DNA from 4 places in the Streptococcus sp. HMSC062D07 genome. Region 1 is predicted to be linked to each of the others. Evidence: predicted binding sites of a transcription regulator. Region 1 holds the regulator's gene; each other region holds the start of a gene.

Evidence for each region. Region 1 encodes Rex, which represses fermentation and respiration genes when NADH is low (regulators of the CRP and FNR family bind a similar motif). Its sites were predicted from a motif close to TTGTGAANTANTTCACAA; they were not measured.
Region 2: adhE (bifunctional acetaldehyde-CoA/alcohol dehydrogenase) is a predicted target of Rex. The motif match lies at 3,745-3,762, and genes of this name have one in related genera.
Region 3: HMPREF2957_RS00650 (zinc-dependent alcohol dehydrogenase family protein) is a predicted target of Rex. The motif match lies at 3,461-3,478, and genes of this name have one in related genera.
Region 4: adhP (alcohol dehydrogenase AdhP) is a predicted target of Rex. The motif match lies at 3,038-3,055, and genes of this name have one in related genera.

Annotation. Positions count from the first base shown of each region.
Region 1 is NZ_KV815334.1:305,339-310,705, forward strand. It holds gene HMPREF2957_RS08285 (O-acetylhomoserine aminocarboxypropyltransferase/cysteine synthase family protein) at 1-324, shown strand, start outside; gene radC (RadC family protein) at 388-1,068, shown strand; gene HMPREF2957_RS08295 (hypothetical protein) at 1,071-1,583, opposite strand; gene HMPREF2957_RS08300 (gamma-glutamyl-gamma-aminobutyrate hydrolase family protein) at 1,608-2,297, opposite strand; gene HMPREF2957_RS08305 (redox-sensing transcriptional repressor Rex) at 2,313-2,954, opposite strand; gene HMPREF2957_RS08310 (DUF4649 family protein) at 3,037-3,252, opposite strand; gene HMPREF2957_RS08315 (DUF1831 domain-containing protein) at 3,262-3,609, opposite strand; gene HMPREF2957_RS08320 (cysteine desulfurase family protein) at 3,615-4,733, opposite strand; gene HMPREF2957_RS08325 (ribose-phosphate diphosphokinase) at 4,749-5,367, opposite strand, start outside.
Region 2 is NZ_KV815328.1:114,945-120,311, forward strand. It holds gene HMPREF2957_RS04910 (ribonuclease P) at 1-75, shown strand, start outside; gene tkt (transketolase) at 194-2,170, shown strand; gene yajC (preprotein translocase subunit YajC) at 2,286-2,606, shown strand; gene HMPREF2957_RS04925 (low molecular weight protein-tyrosine-phosphatase) at 2,655-3,110, shown strand; gene HMPREF2957_RS04930 (MORN repeat-containing protein) at 3,085-3,498, shown strand; gene adhE (bifunctional acetaldehyde-CoA/alcohol dehydrogenase) at 3,798-5,367, shown strand, end outside.
Region 3 is NZ_KV815324.1:4,079-9,445, forward strand. It holds gene HMPREF2957_RS00630 (helix-turn-helix transcriptional regulator) at 274-720, shown strand; gene HMPREF2957_RS00635 (DMT family transporter) at 884-1,210, opposite strand; gene HMPREF2957_RS09310 (hypothetical protein) at 1,383-1,781, shown strand; gene nagA (N-acetylglucosamine-6-phosphate deacetylase) at 2,263-3,414, shown strand; gene HMPREF2957_RS00650 (zinc-dependent alcohol dehydrogenase family protein) at 3,555-4,613, shown strand; gene HMPREF2957_RS00655 (DUF1033 family protein) at 4,750-5,127, shown strand; gene comGA (competence type IV pilus ATPase ComGA) at 5,181-5,367, shown strand, end outside.
Region 4 is NZ_KV815334.1:146,145-151,511, reverse strand. It holds gene thrC (threonine synthase) at 1-1,436, opposite strand, end outside; gene HMPREF2957_RS07500 (glutamate-cysteine ligase family protein) at 1,511-2,788, opposite strand; gene adhP (alcohol dehydrogenase AdhP) at 3,159-4,178, shown strand; gene HMPREF2957_RS07490 (PTS sugar transporter subunit IIB) at 4,613-5,367, shown strand, end outside.

The DNA of each region.
Region 1 (5,367 bases):
CCAAAATTAGCTGATAGCCCTTACCATGCCTTGGCGGAGAAATATTTACCAAAAGGTGTTGGTTCAATCTTTACCTTCCACGTTAAAGGCGGAGAAGCAGAAGCTCGTAAGGTGATTGATAGCTTAGAAATCTTTTCAAACCTTGCAAACGTAGCAGATGCCAAATCATTGGTCGTTCATCCAGCAACTACAACTCATTCTCAATTGTCTGACTCTGACTTAGAAGCAGCAGGAGTAACTAAAAATCAAATCCGTCTATCAATTGGACTAGAAAATGTCGATGATTTGATTGAAGATTTACGACTAGCACTTGAAAAAATCTAAAAATAACTAGTTTTTATGAAATTAAGCATCCTTCTCACGAATAATAAAGTGAGGAGGATTTTTATGTATAGTATTTCATTTCAAGAAGATTCGCTTTTACCAAGAGAGAGACTAGTTAGAGAAGGAGTAGAAGCACTCAGCAACCAAGAATTACTGGCAATATTACTAAGGACAGGCATAAAACAGGCCAATGTTTTTGAAATAGCACAGAAGATCTTAAATCAGCTGACATGTTTAACTGACCTAAAAAAAATGAGTCTACAGGAATTGCAGACTCTATCGGGTATTGGACGTGTTAAGGCTATCGAACTACAAGCCGTTATTGAATTAGGCTACCGTATCCATAAAAGGGAAACAGTGGAAATGGAGAGTATTCTCAGTAGTCGAAAGTTAGCTAAAAAGATGCAGTCTGAGCTTGGAGATAAAAAACAAGAGCACCTAGTGGCGCTCTATCTGAATACTCAAAATCAAATTATTCACCAACAGACTATTTTTATCGGGTCTGCCACGAGAAGCATTGCTGAACCGAGAGAAATTCTCCACTACGCTTTGAAGCATATGGCAACATCTGTGATTCTTGTTCATAATCATCCATCAGGAGCAGTAGTTCCTAGCCCCAATGATGACCATGTTACGAAGCTTGTTAAAGAAGCCTGTGAATTAATGGGATTGGTGTTATTGGACCATTTAATTGTCTCTCATTCTGATTATTTTAGTTACCGCGAGAAGACGGACCTAATATAAGATTATTTTTTGAAGTTTAGAGGCCCCTGCTCAAACGCTTGTAAAGCATAGGACTCAACTTCGTTCATATCAATTTTAGGAAGAGGATCAATTGTAGGGACTAGCAACTTTTCTTGCACGATAAAGTCAATAATAGCATTGAAGTCTTCAATTTTATAATACTTTTTTGAGTGGATTAAGATATCTCTGTAAAAGACAAGCGAAGAACGAAATCTGCCTTTAAATTTAGCATCTGCCTTTTTACAAAATGGTTTTGCCTTTTTAGACATTTCTTTCAGTTCTTTTTGTTTGTCTTTTAGTGAGAGTTTGTCGAGATACTCTTTATTCTTAGAAAATGATTGGTAACTTTCTGCCGTTAAAAGACTATATAGATTAGAAAGTTGAAAATAAACTTCTATTTTCTTTTCCTTATAGGTTGAGAAATGGTCAATTTCCTTGCTCTTAACAGATGAGAAAACATTAACTTCTAAATCTCTCAAAAGCTCGTGAGTAGAAGGTAGATTAAGTTCATTCATAATTAATTAGCTAATTTATCAAAATTATAATTCATTGATGACATAGTCGAAAAGTGTTTTATCTTTGGGGCGATTTTCAAAGAGAAATTCAGGATGCCATTGAACACCAAGATAAGGGAAACCGTCCGTAGTTGTAACAGCTTCGATAATACCATCTTTAGGATCATGTGCTACAACCTTAAGATTAGGAGCTAAATCTTTGATGCTCTGATGGTGGAAAGAATTGATATGAGAGATTTCTCCATAGATTTCTCTTAGAATAGTATCTGGTTCGGTGACAAGCCGCTGAGTGGTGTATTCAGCGGAAGTATCTTGCCAATGATCTTCGATATCTTGATAAAGAGACCCGCCCATGGCTACGTTAAAAAGTTGAGTACCACGACAGACAGAAAAAATTGGTTTCTTTTGCTTGATTGCTTCTTTAATGAGGGCTAACTCAAAAATATCACGTTGAAGGTGGTAATCGTCGCTATCAATAGCTTTTGGCTCACCATAGTATTTAGGGTCAACATTTTGTCCACCAGTTAAAATAAGTTTATCAATTAAACTAATGTAGTAACCGGCCATTTCTTCATCACCAATTGGTAGGATAATGGGGATACCTCCAGCTTCCTTAACTCCTTCAACAAAGCCTTGGGCAGCATAACTCATCATAAGCTCATCGTCTGGATGGGCTTTTTCGTTTCCTGTAATCCCAATAACTGGTTTTTTCATAAATCAATTCGCTTTCTAATCCTCTTTTCGCATGAAATAGAGGAGGGTTTGAAGTTCGCTAGTAAGATCGACATACTGAACAACTACGTCTTTAGGAAGATGTAGGTGAACAGGAGAAAAACTGAGGATACCTTTGATACCAGCATCAACCAAAAGTTCCGCAACTTCTTGAGATTTAACACTAGGAACAGTAAGAATAGCAGTTTTAACATCACTATCCTTAACTTTATCCTTTATTTGAGAGATTCCATAGATTGGGACACCGTCGGGTGTCTTGGTACCAACCTCAGGATGATCATCTAGGTCAAAAGCCATGATGATTTTCATTTTATTACGCTCATGAAAGCGGTAGTGGAGGAGGGCATGTCCCATATTTCCAATACCCACAAGCATAACATTGGTAATAGAATTATCATTTAAAAGATCAGCGAAAAAGTTCATGAGCTTTTTGACATCATAGCCAAATCCACGACGTCCAAGTTCACCAAAGTAAGAGAAGTCACGACGAACAGTGGCAGAATCAATTCCAATCGCTTCTGCAATTTGTTTGGAATTAGCTCTTTCAATTTTCTCGGCATTAAATCTTTTAAAAATACGGTAATAGAGAGAAAGTCTCTTTGCTGTTGCTTTAGGAATAGCAGACTGTTTTTCTTTCACAAAATCACAACCTTTCTATCTACTATTTTATAGAAAGCTTGTGAAAATTGCAACAATAACGAAAAAAAACTAAGAAAAAATCTTAGTTTATCTTAGTTTCGTGGTAAGTTCTTAAAAAGCGGTAGAGGTTACCAAGAAGTCCTTGATAGATTTCAACTCCATCATGTGTTAATGAAGTAATATGAGTAGTATCAGGGAGAGTTACACAACCTGATAGAGAGAGCATAAGAGCTTCATAGTCTTCGTATTCTTGCACACGCTCTACTTGATAGGAGTCCTTGTAAGTTAATCGAAACATAATGACCTTCTATCTTTCGCTTTTTGTAAATACGCCACGTTCAACCAGGCTATCCATCAAAAAGTAGAATTTCTCTTGGTGGATATGAGTTTCTTCTGATTTGAAGATATCAACTAAACGTAGACCAAATTTATCAGTGATATTGATTTTTACACCAGTTAAGTCTTTGTTGATGATAATCTTAAGTTGGAATCCTTCTCCGCTATTTGGAACTTTTTCAAGTAGTCGCGTTAATTCATAGTTACCAACTTTAGTTTCAAAAAAAGTATTATCTTTAAGCGTAAATTTTTTAACAGTTGGACTAAGTGTGTATTCGTAACGACAATTTTTAAGTTTAATCGTTTGTTCAAATGCCATTAAGTTTATCCTCCGATGATATTTTTAAGAGTTTTAGCAAGAGTTATCATTTCTTGTTCTGTATTTAAAGGTGAAATGCTGACGCGTACAGACTCGTTTAAGCGAGGGGATTCTTCTCCGTAGAAGGCTTGAAGAACATGACTGACCTGAACAACACCAGCTGTACAAGCAGAACCTGTTGAAATAGAAATACCTTCAAGGTCTAAACGAAGTAGTAGTAGATCGTTGCGTTGTCCCGGAAATCCGATATTTAGGACATAAGGGAGTTGCTCTTTACCTTGATTGAGATAATAGGTTGAGCCAGCCATCTCAGTTAGAAAAACTTTCTTTAGTTTTTGAACTTTATTAAAGTTAGCCTCTAGATGATCTATATCGTCCTTAAGAGCTGCAACCATACCTATAATTGCGGGAAGGTTTTCTGTCCCTGCTCTTTTTTTCTGTTCTTGATCTCCACCATGTAGATAAGGATCAAAATCTGTAGAAGCAGCGTATAGGAAACCGATACCCTTTGGACCGTGAAATTTATGAGCAGAAGCACTGAGGAAATCTATTCCTAGTTCTTCAGGAAGAATCTCTAGCTTCCCGACAGCTTGAACAGCATCTACATGATAAGCAGCTGAATGGACTTTTAAAATCTGACCAATTTCAGCGATTGGTAAAAGAGTACCTGTTTCATTGTTAACATACATAGTTGAAACGAGAATAGTATCTTCACGCAGTGCATTTTTGACTTGATCTGCAGTGATTTCATGATTGTCGTCGGGTTTTAAAATAGTCACTTCAAACCCAAAATTTTCCACCAGATATTCAATTGGTTCAAGCACAGCGTGATGCTCGATAGCAGTAGTAATAATGTGTTTTCCGCGATTTTGATGACGAAGACAGTAGCCGATAATAGCTGTATTATTACTTTCTGTACCACCAGAAGTGAAGAAAATGTGTTGGGGCTTTGTACCTAGTATACCTGCTAACTCTTGACGGGCTTCACGTAATAATTTTCCTGCTTGACGCCCATGACCATGAATACTAGAAGGATTGCCATAAGTCTCTTGCATGACTTGAGTCATTGCTGAGATAGCTGCAGATGACATGGGTGTCGTAGCAGCATTATCTAAATAAATCAAAAACTCACCTAATTTCTATTTAAATTTAAATAGTGGACTAACTGGTTTTCTTTCATGAATACGAACCATGGCATCACCAATTAGTTCGCTTGCTGTAATATATTGTACATTCTTAGGTTTTTTACTTTCTGTCAATACAGAATCTGTCACCAAGACTTCCTTGATATTAGCTGCATCCAACAACTCTGCAGCACCGTTGACGAACAATCCATGGCTGGATACCGCGTAGATTTCAGTAGCACCATCGCGTTCCAAAATTTTGGCAGCTTCAGAGAAAGTACGGCCTGTATTAAGAATGTCATCGATTAAGATTGCTTTCTTACCTTCAACCTCTCCGATAATGTAACCTTGGCTACGTTCAGAATCATCTTGAGCATAGTCAATAATAGCAATCGGAGCATCAAGGTATTCAGCAAGGCTACGAGCACGTTTTACACCTGAGTTTTTAGGGCTGACAACAACCACATCTGGACCAGTTAAACCTTTATCAATGTAGTGTTTTGCAAATAGCGGAATTGTATAGAGGTTATCTACAGGAATATCAAAGAAACCTTGTACCTGAACAGCATGAAGGTCCAGTGTCAAAACACGGCTAACTCCAGCTTTTACCAACATATTTGCAACAAGTTTAGCT
Region 2 (5,367 bases), on a different contig from region 1:
ATAGATAAGCTTCTAGATAAACTTGATAGAGGTTTTGAAAAACTATCATCTTACTATCAAGTGACTAGAGATTAGTATAATCGGCTGAGCCATTTTATAGTAAATTGTTTTATTGCTATTCTATCTGTTTTTTCATATAATAGTAGAATAGGATATGTGATAAACTTATCACCTTAAATAGAAAGGAAATTCTATGTCAAATCTATCTGTTAATGCTATTCGTTTCTTGGGTATTGACGCTATTAATAAAGCGAATTCAGGTCACCCAGGGGTGGTAATGGGTGCAGCACCGATGGCTTACAGCCTTTTCACTAAAGAACTTCGTATCAATCCAGCTCAACCAAACTGGATCAACCGCGACCGTTTTATTCTTTCAGCGGGTCACGGATCAATGCTTCTCTATGCCCTTCTTCACCTTTCTGGATTTGAAGATGTGAACATGGATGAAGTGAAGAGCTTCCGTCAATGGGGTTCTAAAACTCCAGGTCACCCAGAATTTGGTCATACAGCAGGGGTTGATGCAACAACAGGTCCTCTAGGACAAGGGATTGCAACTGCGACAGGTTTTGCACAAGCAGAACGTTTCCTTGCAGCCAAATATAACCGCGAAGGTTATAACATCTTTGATCACTACACATATGTTATCTGTGGAGATGGTGACTTGATGGAAGGTGTATCAAGTGAAGCTGCTTCTTATGCAGGTTTGCAGAAACTTGACAAATTGGTTGTTCTCTATGATTCAAATGATATCAACTTGGACGGTGAGACAAAAGATTCATTCACAGAGAGTGTTCGCGATCGTTACAATGCCTACGGTTGGCATACAGCCTTGGTAGAAGATGGGACAGACTTAGAAGCTATTCAAGCAGCTATTGAAGAAGCTAAGGCTTCAGGGAAACCATCTTTGATTGAAGTAAAAACTGTTATTGGTTATGGTTCGCCAAACAAACAAGGAACTAATGCTGTACACGGTGCTCCTCTTGGTACGGATGAAACTGCAGCAACACGTCAAGCACTTGGTTGGAACTATGAACCATTTGAAATCCCAGCAGAAGTTTATGCTGATTTCAAAGAAAATGTTGCGGACCGAGGTGCATCAGCATATGAAGCATGGACAAAACTAGTTGCAGATTATAAAGGAGCTTACCCAGAGCTTGCTGCAGAAGTGGAAGCAATCATCGACGGACGCGATCCAGTTGAATTGACTTCAGAAGACTTCCCAGATTTAGAAAATGGCTTTTCTCAAGCAACTCGTAACTCAAGCCAAGATGCTTTAAATGTAGTGGCTGCTAAATTGCCAACCTTCCTTGGCGGATCAGCTGACCTTGCTCATTCAAATATGACTTACATCAAAACTGACGGACTTCAGGACGATGCAAATCGCTTGAACCGTAATATCCAATTTGGTGTTCGTGAATTTGCAATGGGTACAGTTTTGAACGGAATGGCTCTTCACGGTGGACTTCGAGTTTACGGTGGAACTTTCTTCGTATTCTCAGACTATCTTAAAGCAGCAGTTCGTTTATCAGCTCTACAAGGTCTTCCTGTAACCTATGTCTTCACCCACGATTCAATCGCAGTTGGTGAAGATGGACCAACTCATGAACCAATTGAGCACTTGGCAGGACTTCGTGCGATTCCAAACCTTAATGTTTTCCGTCCAGCAGATGCGCGTGAAACTCAAGCAGCTTGGTACCTTGCAGTGAATAGTGAGAAAACACCAACTGTCCTCGTCTTGACTCGTCAAAACTTGACTGTTGAGGAAGGAACTGACTTTAATAAGGTTGCGAAAGGTGCTTATGTTGTCTATGAAAATTTAGCAGACTTTGACACGATTTTGATTGCAACAGGTTCAGAAGTGAACCTAGCTGTTGCAGCTGCTAAGGAATTAGCAAGTCAAGGTGGAAAAGTTCGTGTAGTCAGCATGCCATCTACGGATGTCTTTGATGAACAAGATGCCGCATACAAAGAAGAAATCCTGCCAAATGCAGTTCGTCACCGTGTGGCGGTTGAAATGGGAGCGACTCAAAACTGGTACAAATACGTTGGTCTTGATGGAGCAGTTCTCGGTATTGATACCTTTGGAGCATCTGCCCCAGCTTCAAAAGTGTTAGCAGAGTATGGATTTACAGTTGAAAACTTAGTAGAACTTGTAAACAACTTGAAATAAGAAAAATCAGAGCTTTGCTCTGGTTTTTTATTAAACTAAAACTAAGGTGCAATCTTGTAAAAAATAGTGAAATTTGATATAGTAGTTTTATCTGAATTACAAAGGAGAAAATACAATGAATCCAAATTTAACATTTGTGATTATGCTTGTAGGGATGTTTGCCTTGATGTTCTTTATGCAACGTTCTCAAAAGAAACAAGCTGAAAAACGCATGGAGAGTCTCAATAAACTTCAAAAAGGCTATGAAGTCATTACTATCGGTGGTTTATACGGTACAGTTGATGAAGTTGATACCGAAAACAGAACGATCGTACTTGATGTAGACGGAGTTTACTTGACTTTTGAACTTGGAGCTATCAAATCTGTCTTGCCACTTAAAGAGGCTGTTACATCAGAAGGTACAGTTGTTGATGATGAAAGCGCGATTGAAGAATAAAACGGGGTGGATCTCATACCCCTTTTTCTATGAAGATGAGGAACAATAATGAAGAGAGTTGTTTTTGTATGTCTTGGTAATATTTGCCGTAGTCCTATGGCAGAATTTGTTATGAAATCTTTAACCGATGATTATGAGATTGAAAGTAGAGCAACTTCTTCTTGGGAACATGGCAACCCAATTCACAAAGGAACTCAGAAAATTTTTAAAGCTCACGAGATTCCTTACGATTCATCAAAAACATCACAGCAAATTTCTAAGGATGATTTTGAATATTTTGATTATGTCATTGGAATGGACGAGTCCAATCTTCTAGATTTGACTCGAATGTGTCCTCAAGATCAACAACACAAGCTAGAGGCATTTGCTTCTGAGGGTGTTCCTGATCCATGGTATACAGGTGATTTTGATGAAACTTACGATCGAGTTTTAACTGGTTGCCAAGCTTGGCTAACACGTTTAGAAAATGAGGCAAAAAATGGATATTTTAAAGAAATTCTATGATAAGTATAGTGTCTATATAACGCGTCCTCGTTTGGAAATTGCAACAGTAGTAGTCATAGCTCTTTGTGCTATATTTGTATTTGTAGGAAATATGCCTAAGCAAGGAGTTTTAAAACTGGATGGCGATTCACTTGTATATGATGGAAGTATTGTTCGTGGAAAGATGAATGGCAAAGGCACAATGACCTTCTCAAATGGCGACACTTATACTGGTGAATTTAAAAATGGAGCATTTAACGGTAAAGGGACCTACCAAGCTAAAGAGGGCTGGGTTTATGAAGGTGACTTTGTTAATGGCCAAGCTGAAGGAAAAGGAAAACTGACTACAGAGCAAGAAGTTGTCTATGAAGGCGACTTTAAACAAGGGCTCTTCCAACAAGCACAATAACCTCCTCTTAGAGGGGGTTATATACCACACCTATAGAAAGCGCTTACATGGAAATTGAGACGCCTTTCAATGCCTTTTTACAATGAAGTTTGTGAAAAATAAAAGTTTTATGGGATTATTCACAAAGTATAAGCTAAAAAGCGTATGGGTAGGGCTGTGCAAAATTATTTTCACAAGCGAATAAAAAAAGTTTGTGAAATTTCTATGAAACTGTTTACAAATCTTGAAAAAAGAGTTATAATAAGATTGTGAAAAAATTAACAAAGGACTTACAATCCTTGAAAGCTATGGAGGAAAATATGGCTGATAAAAAAACTGTAACACCAGAGGAAAAGAAACTCGCTGCTGAAAAGCATGTCGATGGTTTGGTGCAAAAAGCTTTAGTTGCCCTTGAAGAAATGCGTAAACTTGACCAAGATCAAGTCGATTATATTGTAGCAAAAGCTTCAGTTGCAGCTCTTGATGCCCACGGAGAATTGGCTCTACATGCCTTTGAAGAAACAGGACGTGGAGTATTTGAAGATAAAGCGACTAAGAACTTATTTGCCTGTGAGCACGTAGTAAACAACATGCGCCACACTAAAACAGTTGGTGTTATTGAAGAAGACGATGTGACAGGATTGACTCTTATTGCTGAACCGGTTGGTGTTGTTTGTGGTATCACTCCAACAACAAACCCTACTTCAACAGCAATCTTTAAGGCTTTGATTTCATTGAAGACTCGTAATCCTATTGTCTTTGCATTCCACCCGTCAGCTCAAGAATCATCAGCTCACGCTGCTCAAATCGTGCGTGATGCTGCGATTAAAGCAGGTGCTCCTGAAAACTGTGTACAGTGGATTACTGAACCATCTATGGAAGCAACTAGCGCATTGATGAACCACGAAGGTGTTGCAACAATCCTTGCAACAGGTGGGAATGCCATGGTTAAAGCTGCATACTCATGTGGTAAACCAGCTCTTGGGGTAGGTGCCGGAAACGTTCCAGCTTATGTTGAAAAATCAGCTAATATTCGCCAAGCTGCACACGATATCGTAATGTCTAAATCATTTGACAACGGTATGGTCTGTGCATCTGAACAAGCGGTTATTATTGATAAAGAAATTTATGATGAATTTGTAGCAGAGTTCAAATCTTACCACACTTACTTTGTAAACAAAAAAGAAAAAGCTCTTCTTGAAGAGTTCTGCTTCGGTGTGAAAGCAAACAGCAAAAACTGTGCTGGTGCAAAATTGAACGCTGACATCGTTGGTAAACCAGCAACTTGGATAGCAGAACAAGCAGGATTTACAGTTCCAGAAGGAACAAATATTCTTGCTGCAGAATGTAAAGAAGTTGGCGAAAAAGAGCCGTTGACTCGTGAAAAATTATCACCAGTTATCGCAGTTTTGAAATCTGAAAGCCGCGAAGACGGTATTGAAAAAGCCCGTCAAATGGTTGAATTTAACGGTCTTGGGCACTCAGCAGCTATCCATACAGCTGATGAAGAATTGACTAAAGAATTTGGTAAAGCTGTTAAAGCTATTCGTGTTATCTGTAACTCACCTTCTACTTTCGGTGGTATCGGGGATGTTTATAATGCCTTCTTGCCATCATTGACACTCGGATGTGGTTCTTACGGACGTAACTCAGTTGGGGATAACGTTAGCGCCATTAACCTCTTGAATATCAAAAAAGTCGGAAGACGGAGAAATAACATGCAATGGATGAAACTTCCTTCAAAAACATACTTTGAACGTGATTCAATTCAATACCTTCAAAAATGTCGTGACGTTGAGCGTGTCATGATCGTTACTGACCACGCTATGGTAGAGCTTGGTTTCCTCGATCGTATCATCGAGCAGCTTGACCTTCGTCGCAATAAGGTTG
Region 3 (5,367 bases), on a different contig from region 1:
CTGTGGTATAATTGTTACATAATATGTTTTGATCTTGGAACGAACGGCACATTTGTTTCAAGATTTTTTATTTTGTCGAATCTTACCTCCTTTATTAAAATTTTTTAAATCGACTACTAGTTACATACGCTTTTACCTCCTTTTATGCTATAATATTCTCAATGGAATATTCAATCTCAAAATAAATATTCCTTATGGAATAATTCTATTTTATACCGTTTGGAATATTTTGTCAAGCTAAAATATACGAATAAGAATATCTATAGGAGAATTATGTATACAGAGGATTATAAATTTTCAGAGAGGTTAAAAACTCTCAGAAAATCAAAAAAGTTAACTCAAGTACAAATATCGGAATTAATTGGAGTTCAACAAGGGACATATTCTCGGTGGGAGAATGGAACGTTAGAACCAGGATTAGAATTCGTTGTGAAATTGGCAAATATCTTTGGGACTACTACAGATTATTTGCTGGGACAAAAACCTTATTCAATTATCAGTAGTTTACCTCTAGAACAATTAGATCTTACCAATATTGCAAACTTTTCAAAGGATGAGTTTGATATTTTGAAACATTCAATAGCAGTTTCGGTGGCAAGAAATAAAATAAAGGCAACAGAACTAAAAGATAGAGTTATAGAAAAAAATCAGTTGTCAGAAAAAGATGCAGAACTTTTGAATAAGATTTTTGAAGAAGTTAAAACTTATTGGGAAAATTAGGAGGACGCTAGTCTTCAAAATTCCCTCCCAAAATGTGTCCAAAATATTGACAGAATTCTAGCTTTTCATTATAGTTCTTATGGAACTTTTTTTCTACAACAAAATAGGCTCCATAATATCCATAGGGGATTTACCCACTACAAATAGTATAGAGCCGGTTTTATTAATGTCCTGCATTTCCTAATAAGTTAACCATGACAACACCAATGATAATCAAAATTAAACCGATAATGCTATAAACATTTAGTGTTTCTTTGAAAATCATTACTGAGATAGAGGCTATCAAAACTAAACCGACAGCTGACCATGTTGCATAAGCTATTCCTACAGGAATTTTTTGCATTGCTAGTGATAAGAAATAGAAACAAACGCCATAGCTAAGTAGGGCAGAAACGGTTGGAATAGGCTTTGTAAAACCGTCTGATAATTTCAAAAGGTTAGTTCCCAATATCTCTCCTACAATGGCGATAAAAAGATAAAAGTATGACATGTCTTTAACCTCCTATATGTCATGTTTTTGCTCTAAGAGCTATTATAGCTATCCGTTTTTTATAAATCTTGGCACAAGTCATGAGAATTTGTAGTAAAACTGTGGCAGACACTTTTTCAGAACCAATAGCTGATAAGTTTAGTATATCATAAGATAAATTTTAAATAAAGTCTTGATTTATTTCAATGTCTTGCGTGGTCTCGATTTTACTGGTAAAATTACTTTTAAGAACTTTAAAAAAGAGGCTTCTATATTTGACAAAACAATGACTTGTTGTCCCGAATGTGGGCATCCTTTGGAGAAAAAATTTTTAAAAGATGAGGGAGATATTCCTTATTGTTCACAATGTGCGAGTTTTCGTTTTCCAGTCTTTAATACAGCAATTAGTGCGATTTTATTTAATGAAAAACATGATAAGATTCTCTTGATTAAGCAATATGACATGGCTGAGCATATTTTGCTAGCTGGTTATGTGTCTAATGATATTCACAACCAATTTCTACAATCATTAAAGGCAATTAATTTAGCCTCTCTTATTACGGATATGGGTAATAAAATTGCACAAAACTAGTCCAAAACTCTTTTTAATAAGGAGTATACTTTCTAGCATTTTATAGTTACTAAAAAGTATCTAAACTTTGGAAGTGATACTAAGTTTTAAAAAATATTATGGAAAAAAAGCTTATAAAATCAATATTTCTGAGATTTAAAACTAATAATATTAGACTCAAAATCCAGTGTCCGCAAGGACGTGCCGGTTCGACCCCGGCCGCCGGTATAGTAATAACGACAAGGTTTTCGAGCCTTGTCTTTTTATTTTTTCTTCCAATTTTTTCTCTAGGAGTTACTTAAAATTATTTAATATTTTTTTCAAATTTTCTTGTAAAGTTAATTTTTTATATTCTAGTTTTACTATATGTTTACTAAATCTTAATTTATTTCTTTATAAATTTAACTATAATAGGTCTATACCATTTACAAATTACACAGAAAGGTTTATAATGTAATTGACATAATAAATATTAGAAAAATGAATTACGGAGGTTATCATTATGCCTAAATATATTAAAGCGGATCAATTTTTCTATCCTCATGGTGTGCGCCGTGGTGGTTTTCTTGAACTAGTTGATGGAAAATTTGGTAAGCATGTGGATCAAGTATCTGAGGACGCAGAAATTATTGACTATACTGGTTATAGTATTGCTCCTGGTCTTGTTGATACACATATTCACGGATTTGGTGGGGTTGATGTTATGGATAATAACATCGAAGGTACTCTTCATACAATGAGTGAGGGTCTTCTTAGCACAGGTGTTACTAGTTTCCTACCAACTACTCTAACATCATCATACGAACAATTATTAGCTGTTACTGAAAATATTGGTGCGCGTTATCAAGAGGCTTCTGGTGCTAAAATTCGTGGGATTTACTTTGAAGGTCCATACTTTACTGAGGAATTTAAAGGAGCTCAAAACCCTGCTTACATGAAAGATCCTCGCATGGATGAATTTCGTGCTTGGCAGAAGGCTGCTAATGGTCTTCTAAATAAAATTGCCCTTGCACCTGAACGTGAAGGTGTTGAGGACTTTGTACGTACGGTTACTGGTGAGGGTGTTACTGTTGCTTTAGGTCACTCAAATGCAACTTTTGATCAGGCTAAGAAGGCTGTTGACGCTGGTGCAAGTGTTTGGGTTCATGCTTATAATGGTATGCGTGGCTTAACTCACCGTGAGCTTGGTATGGTTGGTGCTATGTATGAATTGCCACATACTTATGCTGAATTGATTTGCGATGGGCATCACGTTGATCCTAAGGCCTGTGACATTCTACTTAAACAAAAAGGTACTGAAAATATTGCTCTTATCACTGACTGTATGACAGCGGGTGGTTTGCAAGATGGTGACTACATGCTAGGAGAATTCCCAGTTGTGGTTGCAAATGGTACTGCACGTCTTAAATCTACTGGGAACTTGGCAGGTTCTATTCTCAAACTTAAAGACGGTTTGAAAAATGTTGTTGAATGGGGTATTGCAAATCCACATGAAGCAGTTATGATGGCCAGTCTCAACCCAGCAAAATCAGTTCATATTGATGACGTTTGTGGACAAATCCGTGAAGGCTACGATGCTGACTTTATCGTTCTTGATAAGGATTTGGAATTGGTAGCAACTTACCTTGATGGTGAAAAACGTTATCAAGCATAATCTCTAAAGTAGAAACTAGTTTAGTTTCTACTTTTTTTAATTTAGTTTGTTATTTCCTTCACATATTACTTGATTTTATTTATGAAAAGGCTTACAATTATGATATAAACAATACAAATAAAAAAACGGAGGTAAGCTTTATGAAAGCCTATACTTATGTTAAACCAGGACTTGCTTCATTTGTTGATGTTGACAAACCAGTTATTCGCAAGCCAACAGATGCTATTGTGCGTATCGTTAAGACTACTATTTGTGGTACTGACCTACATATCATTAAAGGGGATGTTCCTGCTTGTAAGAGTGGAACTATCCTTGGACATGAGGGAATTGGTATTGTAGAGGAAGTTGGAGCAGGCGTTTCAAACTTCAAAAAAGGCGATAAAGTTTTGATTTCTTGTGTTTGTGCCTGTGGTAAATGCTACTACTGTAAAAAGGGAATCTATGCCCACTGTGAAGACGAAGGCGGTTGGATTTTTGGACATTTGATCGACGGTATGCAAGCAGAATATCTTCGTGTTCCTCATGCTGATAATACTCTCTACCACACTCCAGCTGATTTGTCTGATGAAGCCTTGGTTATGTTATCTGATATCCTACCAACTGGTTATGAAATTGGTGTCTTAAAAGGGAAAGTAGAGCCTGGTTGTAGTGTGGCTATCGTTGGTTCAGGTCCAGTTGGCTTAGCAGCTCTATTGACTGCTCAATTCTATTCACCTGCTAAATTGATCATGGTAGACCTAGACGATAACCGTTTGGATACTGCAGTTTCTTTCGGTGCTACTCATAAGATTAATTCTTCAGACCCTGAAAAAGCAATTCAAGAAATTTATGATTTAACAGATGGTAGAGGTGTGGATGTTGCTATAGAAGCTGTTGGTATTCCTGAAACGTTTGATCTCTGCCAAAAGATTATCGGTGTAGATGGAACAGTAGCCAACTGTGGTGTGCATGGTAAGCCAGTTCAGTTTGATTTGGATACTCTATGGATTCGTAACATTAACGTAACTACCGGTTTGGTTTCTACCAACACAACTCCTCAGCTTTTGAAAGCTTTAGAAAGTCATAAAATTGAACCAGAAAAATTGGTAACTCATTACTTCAAACTAAGTGAAATTGAAAAGGCCTATGAAGTATTTGGTAAGGCTGCAGATCATCATGCGATTAAGGTTATCATTGAAAACGATATTTCAGAAGGTTAATCGAATTTTGAATCCAGTTATTCTTTTTAGAATAGCTGGATTTTTTGAAAATATTAGATAATTCGTGAAAGCAAGCAAATTTCTTTCATTGTTCTTAAAATTTCGCTATAATATACGATACAAAGGAAATGAAACTATGTATCGAGTTATAGAAATGTACGGGGATTTTGAACCTTGGTGGTTCATAGAAGGATGGGAAGAAGACGTCATTAGTAGTAAGAAATTTGAAAATTACTATGATGCCTTGAAGTATTATAAATCTTGCTGGTTTGAACTGGAAAAGAAAATTCCACTATATAAAAGTCGAGGAGACTTAATGACCATATTTTGGAATCCGGAGGATAAGCGTTGGTGTGAGGAATGTGATGAATTTCTGCAGCAATATCATTCCTTGGCTTTACTGGAAGATGGTCAAGTTATACCAGATGAAAAATTCAGACCGGGTTATGAAAAACAAACTGGTTTAGAAATCCACCGGACGTGTCGCATCAAAAAAGATGGAACAACTTTTTAATAAAGTTGTTCTTTTTTTTGTATTTTCTTCGAATAATTAACTGAGGAGGGAATATGGTACAAGCACTTGCACAAGAATTGATTAGTCTCGCAAAAAAGGATGGAGCTCAGGATATCTATTTTATTCCCAAGGACAAGGGTTATGAGTTGCATATGCGAATAGGTGATGAAAGGCGTTTGATTAATAGCTATGACTTTGAAAAGTTGGGCGCAGTGATTAGTCATTTTAAATTTATTGCGG
Region 4 (5,367 bases), 160 kb from region 1:
ACAGTTGTCTTGTGACGAACTGGAGCTGTTTCAAGGCCATCAACTGCTGGTGGCACTGCCACTCCTGAAATTTCGTGCAACTGAGCCAAAGCCTCAAAGTCGGTCAAGCCTGATTTCCCTGTTACAGCTTCTACTGCAACTACTGGGAATTTATATGGACTAGCTGTTGAAGCAATCACGGTCTTAGCCACATCGCCTGTCCCCGCTTGATATTTTTTATATACGGCTGAGGCAACTGCTGTATGAGGGTCCTCAATATAAGAATCTGACTCATAAACACGCTTGATTTCTGCTGCTGTTTCTGCTTCCGTAGCATACTCTGCTGCAAAAAGGTCAAGAATCTCTGCATCAAAATCTGTCAATTCATACTGACCTTGGCTATTCAAAGCATTCATGAGTTCAGCTGTCTTAACCGCATCATTATCCAAAAGATGGAAAATCAAGCGCTCCAAGTTTGAAGACACTAAGATATCCATAGATGGACTAGTGGTTACCTTAAACTCACGCTTCTTGTCATAAACACGAGTTTTAAAGAAATCTGTCAAGACATTGTTGTCATTTGAAGCACAGATTAACTTGCCAACTGGTAGACCGATTTGTTTTGCGTAAAAGGCAGCTAAGATATTTCCAAAGTTCCCTGTCGGTACGGTGAAGTTAACCTTATCACCTGCATTAATTTCGCCAGTTTTAACAAGCTGAGCGTAGGCATAAACATAATAGACAATCTGTGGGACCAAACGACCAATATTCATAGAGTTAGCTGATGAAAACTGGAGCTTGTTGGCTGCCAATTTCTCACGAAGAGCTACATCATTGAACATATGTTTCACATTGGTTTGAGCATCGTCAAAGTTTCCATCAATAGCGATAACATGGGTATTTTCGCCCGTTTGAGTGGTCATTTGCAACTCTTGTACCTTACTGACACCGTCTTTTGGATAAAAGACGATAATTTCAGTACCTGGAACATCTGCAAAACCTGCCATAGCAGCTTTCCCAGTATCTCCAGATGTTGCTGTCAAGATGACTATCTTGTTTTCCAAGCCGTGTTTCTTAGCTGCCGTTGTCATAAAGTATGGCAAGATAGACAAGGCCATATCTTTAAAGGCAATGGTTGAACCGTGGAAAAGTTCCAAGTTGTATTGGCCATCAAGTTTTACAAGAGGGGCAATTGCTGGTGTATCAAACTTGCTGTCATAGGCGTTGGTGATACAGTAGTCCAACTCTTCTACTGTAAAGTCATCCAAGAAAGCTGACAAGACAAGCTTGGCCACTTCTTGATAAGAAGCGTCTTTCAATGTGTCAAAATCCAAATCCACCTTTGGATAGCTCACTGGAGTAAACAAGCCTCCATCTGTTGCCAAGCCTTGCAAAATCGCTTGGCTGGCTGTTACGGTATTGTTCGCATCACGCGTTGATTGATAAACTAATGTCATAAATCTCTATCCTTTATCTATAGTCTCATTCATTATAACATGATTTTTCAGAAAATTCTTCCGTTATAAGAAAATTATACGTCCAATTCTTCTTTCAAAGGTTCTAAATAAGTCGTTTCACTATGACCTCTCATCTCAAGTCCTTGCTCTGCTATCGTTAGCAAGTCTTTGGAAAACTGGACAATCCCAGCTGTTTCTTCATCTGTGAGGTGTTTCTTAGAAAATTGTCTTCTCAAAGACTTGTAGTCACGACCAAAACTTTCAAAGAAAGGAGCTGTTTCTAGGTAAGCTTCAAGCTTGTCAAGATTCACCAACAAACCTAGATGAAAGGCTGCTGAAGCAAAAGTGCGGTCTAGTGGCTGGGTACAAACACTCCGAAATTCGACCGTTCCTCGAGTTGTTAAATCTTGGAATTGGTAGCTACGGTGCGTTTGGAAATCCTTCTCTTGAGGGACAAGAAGTGTTTCTTTCCCATTTAGAGTATAGGCAGGAATCTCGTCAGTAGCTAGGTAATCTCTAGCACGAATCGGAGAAAAATAGTAGGTTTCTCCATCTCTTTCTGCCGTAAAAATCGCAGAATGGTCGAGATAATCAAAGAAATCATCCTCATCTTTGAAGAGTTTTGAATTGACACCAACATTCTCTGGATAAATCCCATGCATGGAGTCTTCCCAAAAGATATCTCGTGAAATCTGGGTGTCCCAGTCTGCTCCAGAGAACTCAGAATTGGCAAACAAGAAAGCTTTGGCTGCCTCTATCTGTGTGAAAGCATTGATGACACGTAGGTAGTTAGCGGTCGAAACATCCAACTGGACTTGACTCCCGCAGATGAAGGCTCCGTATTGTGGAAAGTCATGTAAATGCGCACTTTCTTGGTGACTCCCCATACTCAGATAATCCATCAGCATCTGATAGCGTGGATAAGCCACAGGTCGATTGTCATTTTGATTCCAGTTTGGGTGAATCCCCCAACCTTGGATAGCATGTTCCTTTTCACCTAGCTTTTCTTGGATTACCTTCATATAAGTTTCAAAACGGCTTTCGATCTCTTGGATACTCCGAGCTCTGCCAAAGGCAAATTCCAAGGTCGTATAGGAAACCTCAAACAGAATTCGATCTTGACTCAACGGTTCTACAAGTTGAATCGGATTGCCATCCTGGTCCTCCTTTTCAACTTCCAGACTGAGAGCATCCACCAAAAAGCGCAACAAATCCTTGCTGACTTCAATATCTGTAGGTTGGCCTTTCGTATGAACGATAGGAAACTCCAACTCAATACCGATGTAGAGATCTGGATTTTCTTTGATATTTTTTAAATAGCGGTCTTTTAATAACTGAATTGAAGGGGACATACATACCTCTCACTCTAACTTCTTATACTAGAAAATAAATTACTCTCTATTATACCAAAAACTCCTAGAGATGAATCTTAGAAAATCTGTTTGTAAGCTCACTCCCTATATTTGAGGCCAAATAAGTTCCTCTTTATATGAAATTTTCCATGAATACGTTAGATATTATTGTGCAAATTTCACAGTATCGTCAACCAGTTAAGCGATTTCATATATTTTTACATAAATCTCCTTGCATTATATTAAATATCGTGATATAATTCACATATAGACAAAAAAGAGGGCAGTTCAAATTTGACTTCACTTGAATCACGATTTAAGGCAAGCCCCTTTTCCTCTGCACCTCAACTACTAACCAAGGAGGATAGCTATGAAAGCTGTTGTTGTAAATCCAGAAAGCACTGGTGTTGCTATTGAAGAAAAAGTGCTCCGTCCGCTCGAAAATGGCGAAGCACTTGTTGAAGTTGAGTACTGTGGTGTTTGCCATACAGACCTCCACGTTGCCCATGGTGACTTTGGAAAAGTTCCAGGACGTGTTCTCGGTCACGAAGGGATCGGTATCGTAAAAGAAATCGCTCCTGATGTTAAGAGTCTAAAAGTTGGTGACCGTGTCAGCGTAGCTTGGTTCTTTGAAGGCTGTGGCATGTGTGAATATTGTACAACCGGACGCGAAACCCTTTGCCGTACAGTAAAAAATGCTGGCTACTCAGTTGATGGTGGTATGGCAGAACAATGTATCGTAACTGCAGATTATGCCGTTAAGGTTCCAGAAGGTCTCGATCCAGCCCAAGCTTCTTCAATCACTTGTGCCGGTGTTACTACCTACAAGGCTATCAAAGAAGCAAAAGTTGAGCCAGGCCAATGGGTTGTACTCTATGGTGCTGGAGGACTTGGTAACTTAGCTGTTCAATACGCTAAAAAAGTATTCAACGCTCACGTTATAGCAGTAGATATTAACAACGATAAACTTGCTCTAGCTAAAGAAGTCGGTGCTGATATCGTGATTAATGGTCTTGAAGTCGAAGATGTTCCAGGCCTTATCAAAGAAAAAACAAACGGTGGTGCTCACTCAGCTGTCGTAACAGCTGTATCAAAAGTTGCCTTCAACCAAGCAGTTGACTCTGTTCGTGCAGGTGGTCGTGTAGTAGCTGTCGGACTCCCTTCAGAAATGATGGATCTAAGTATCGTTAAAACAGTTCTTGACGGTATTCAGGTCATCGGTTCCCTTGTTGGTACACGTAAAGATTTGGAAGAAGCTTTCCAATTTGGTGCTGAAGGTCTCGTGGTTCCAGTTGTTCAAAAACGGCCCGTCGAAGATGCCATTGCTGTCTTTGATGAAATGGCTGCTGGCACCATCCAAGGTCGCATGGTTCTAGACTTTACTCATTAAGATAGATAATAAATTCCAAAACGAGGTAGGGACAAAAGACCCCACCTCGTTTTTTAGCAATAAAATTTTGACATAGCAATTTATTGAACTTAAAGTTCTTTTTTTTAACGCTCAAGAACACTATTGACAAAACGTCATTTTACTATCCACATTCTTTAAGCATCCAATGGTTGAAGTATAGGGGGCTAGAAATAAGATACCGATTTGGTTCGTCGATTTCTGTACTAGGACTTTTTTATATTAAATTTTTTTACTATTCTCTAGATAAAACCACTAGATGTTGATATATCAACATCTCTAAAACAGCCTTCTCCCTCCACTTTTTAGGATTTATTATAAGTAGTTGATTTTTTGCTGAAAACGGTTTATACTTAAAGAGTCTTAAAGTTTTCTTAAACTACAAGCCAAACATTTTATAAGGAGGAATGACAATAATGAGTATCGGAATCATTATTGCGAGCCACGGTGAATTTGCCGCGGGTATTCATCAGTCAGGATCTATGATCTTTGGTGAACAAGAAAAGGTTCAAGTTGTAACCTTTATGCCAAACGAAGGTCCAGATGACTTATACGCAAAATTCAACAATGCTGTGGCTGCATTTGACGCAGAAGATGAGGTTCTAGTATTGGCTGACCTTTGGAGTGGTTCTCCATTTAACCAAGCTAGCCGCGTAATGGGAGAAAATCCTGAGCGTAAATTTGCCATCATCACAGGACTTAACTTGCCGATGTTAATCCAAGCCTACACCGAACGCCTGATGGACGCTAATGCCGGAGTGGCTAAAGTTGCTGCAAACATCATTAAAGAAGCCAAAGATGGCATCAAGGCCCTTCCAGAAGAGCTAAACCCAGCTGAGGAAGTTGCAACTGCTGCAGCTGCTCCTGTAGCCCAAGCTGCTATTCCAGAAGGAACTGTAATCGGAGACGGTAAATTGAAAATCAATCTTGCTCGTCTTGACACACGTCTTCTTCACGGGCAAGTCGCAACTGCTTGGACACCAGATTCAAAAGCAGACCGTATCATCGTTGCTTCAGATAACGTTGCTAAAGATGACCTTCGTAAAGAATTGATCAAACAAGCAGCTCCAAACGGAGTGAAGGCTAACGTTGTTCCAATCCAAAAATTGATTGAGGTTGCAAAAGACCCTCGTTTTGGTAACACACACGCCCTTATCTTGTTTGAAACACC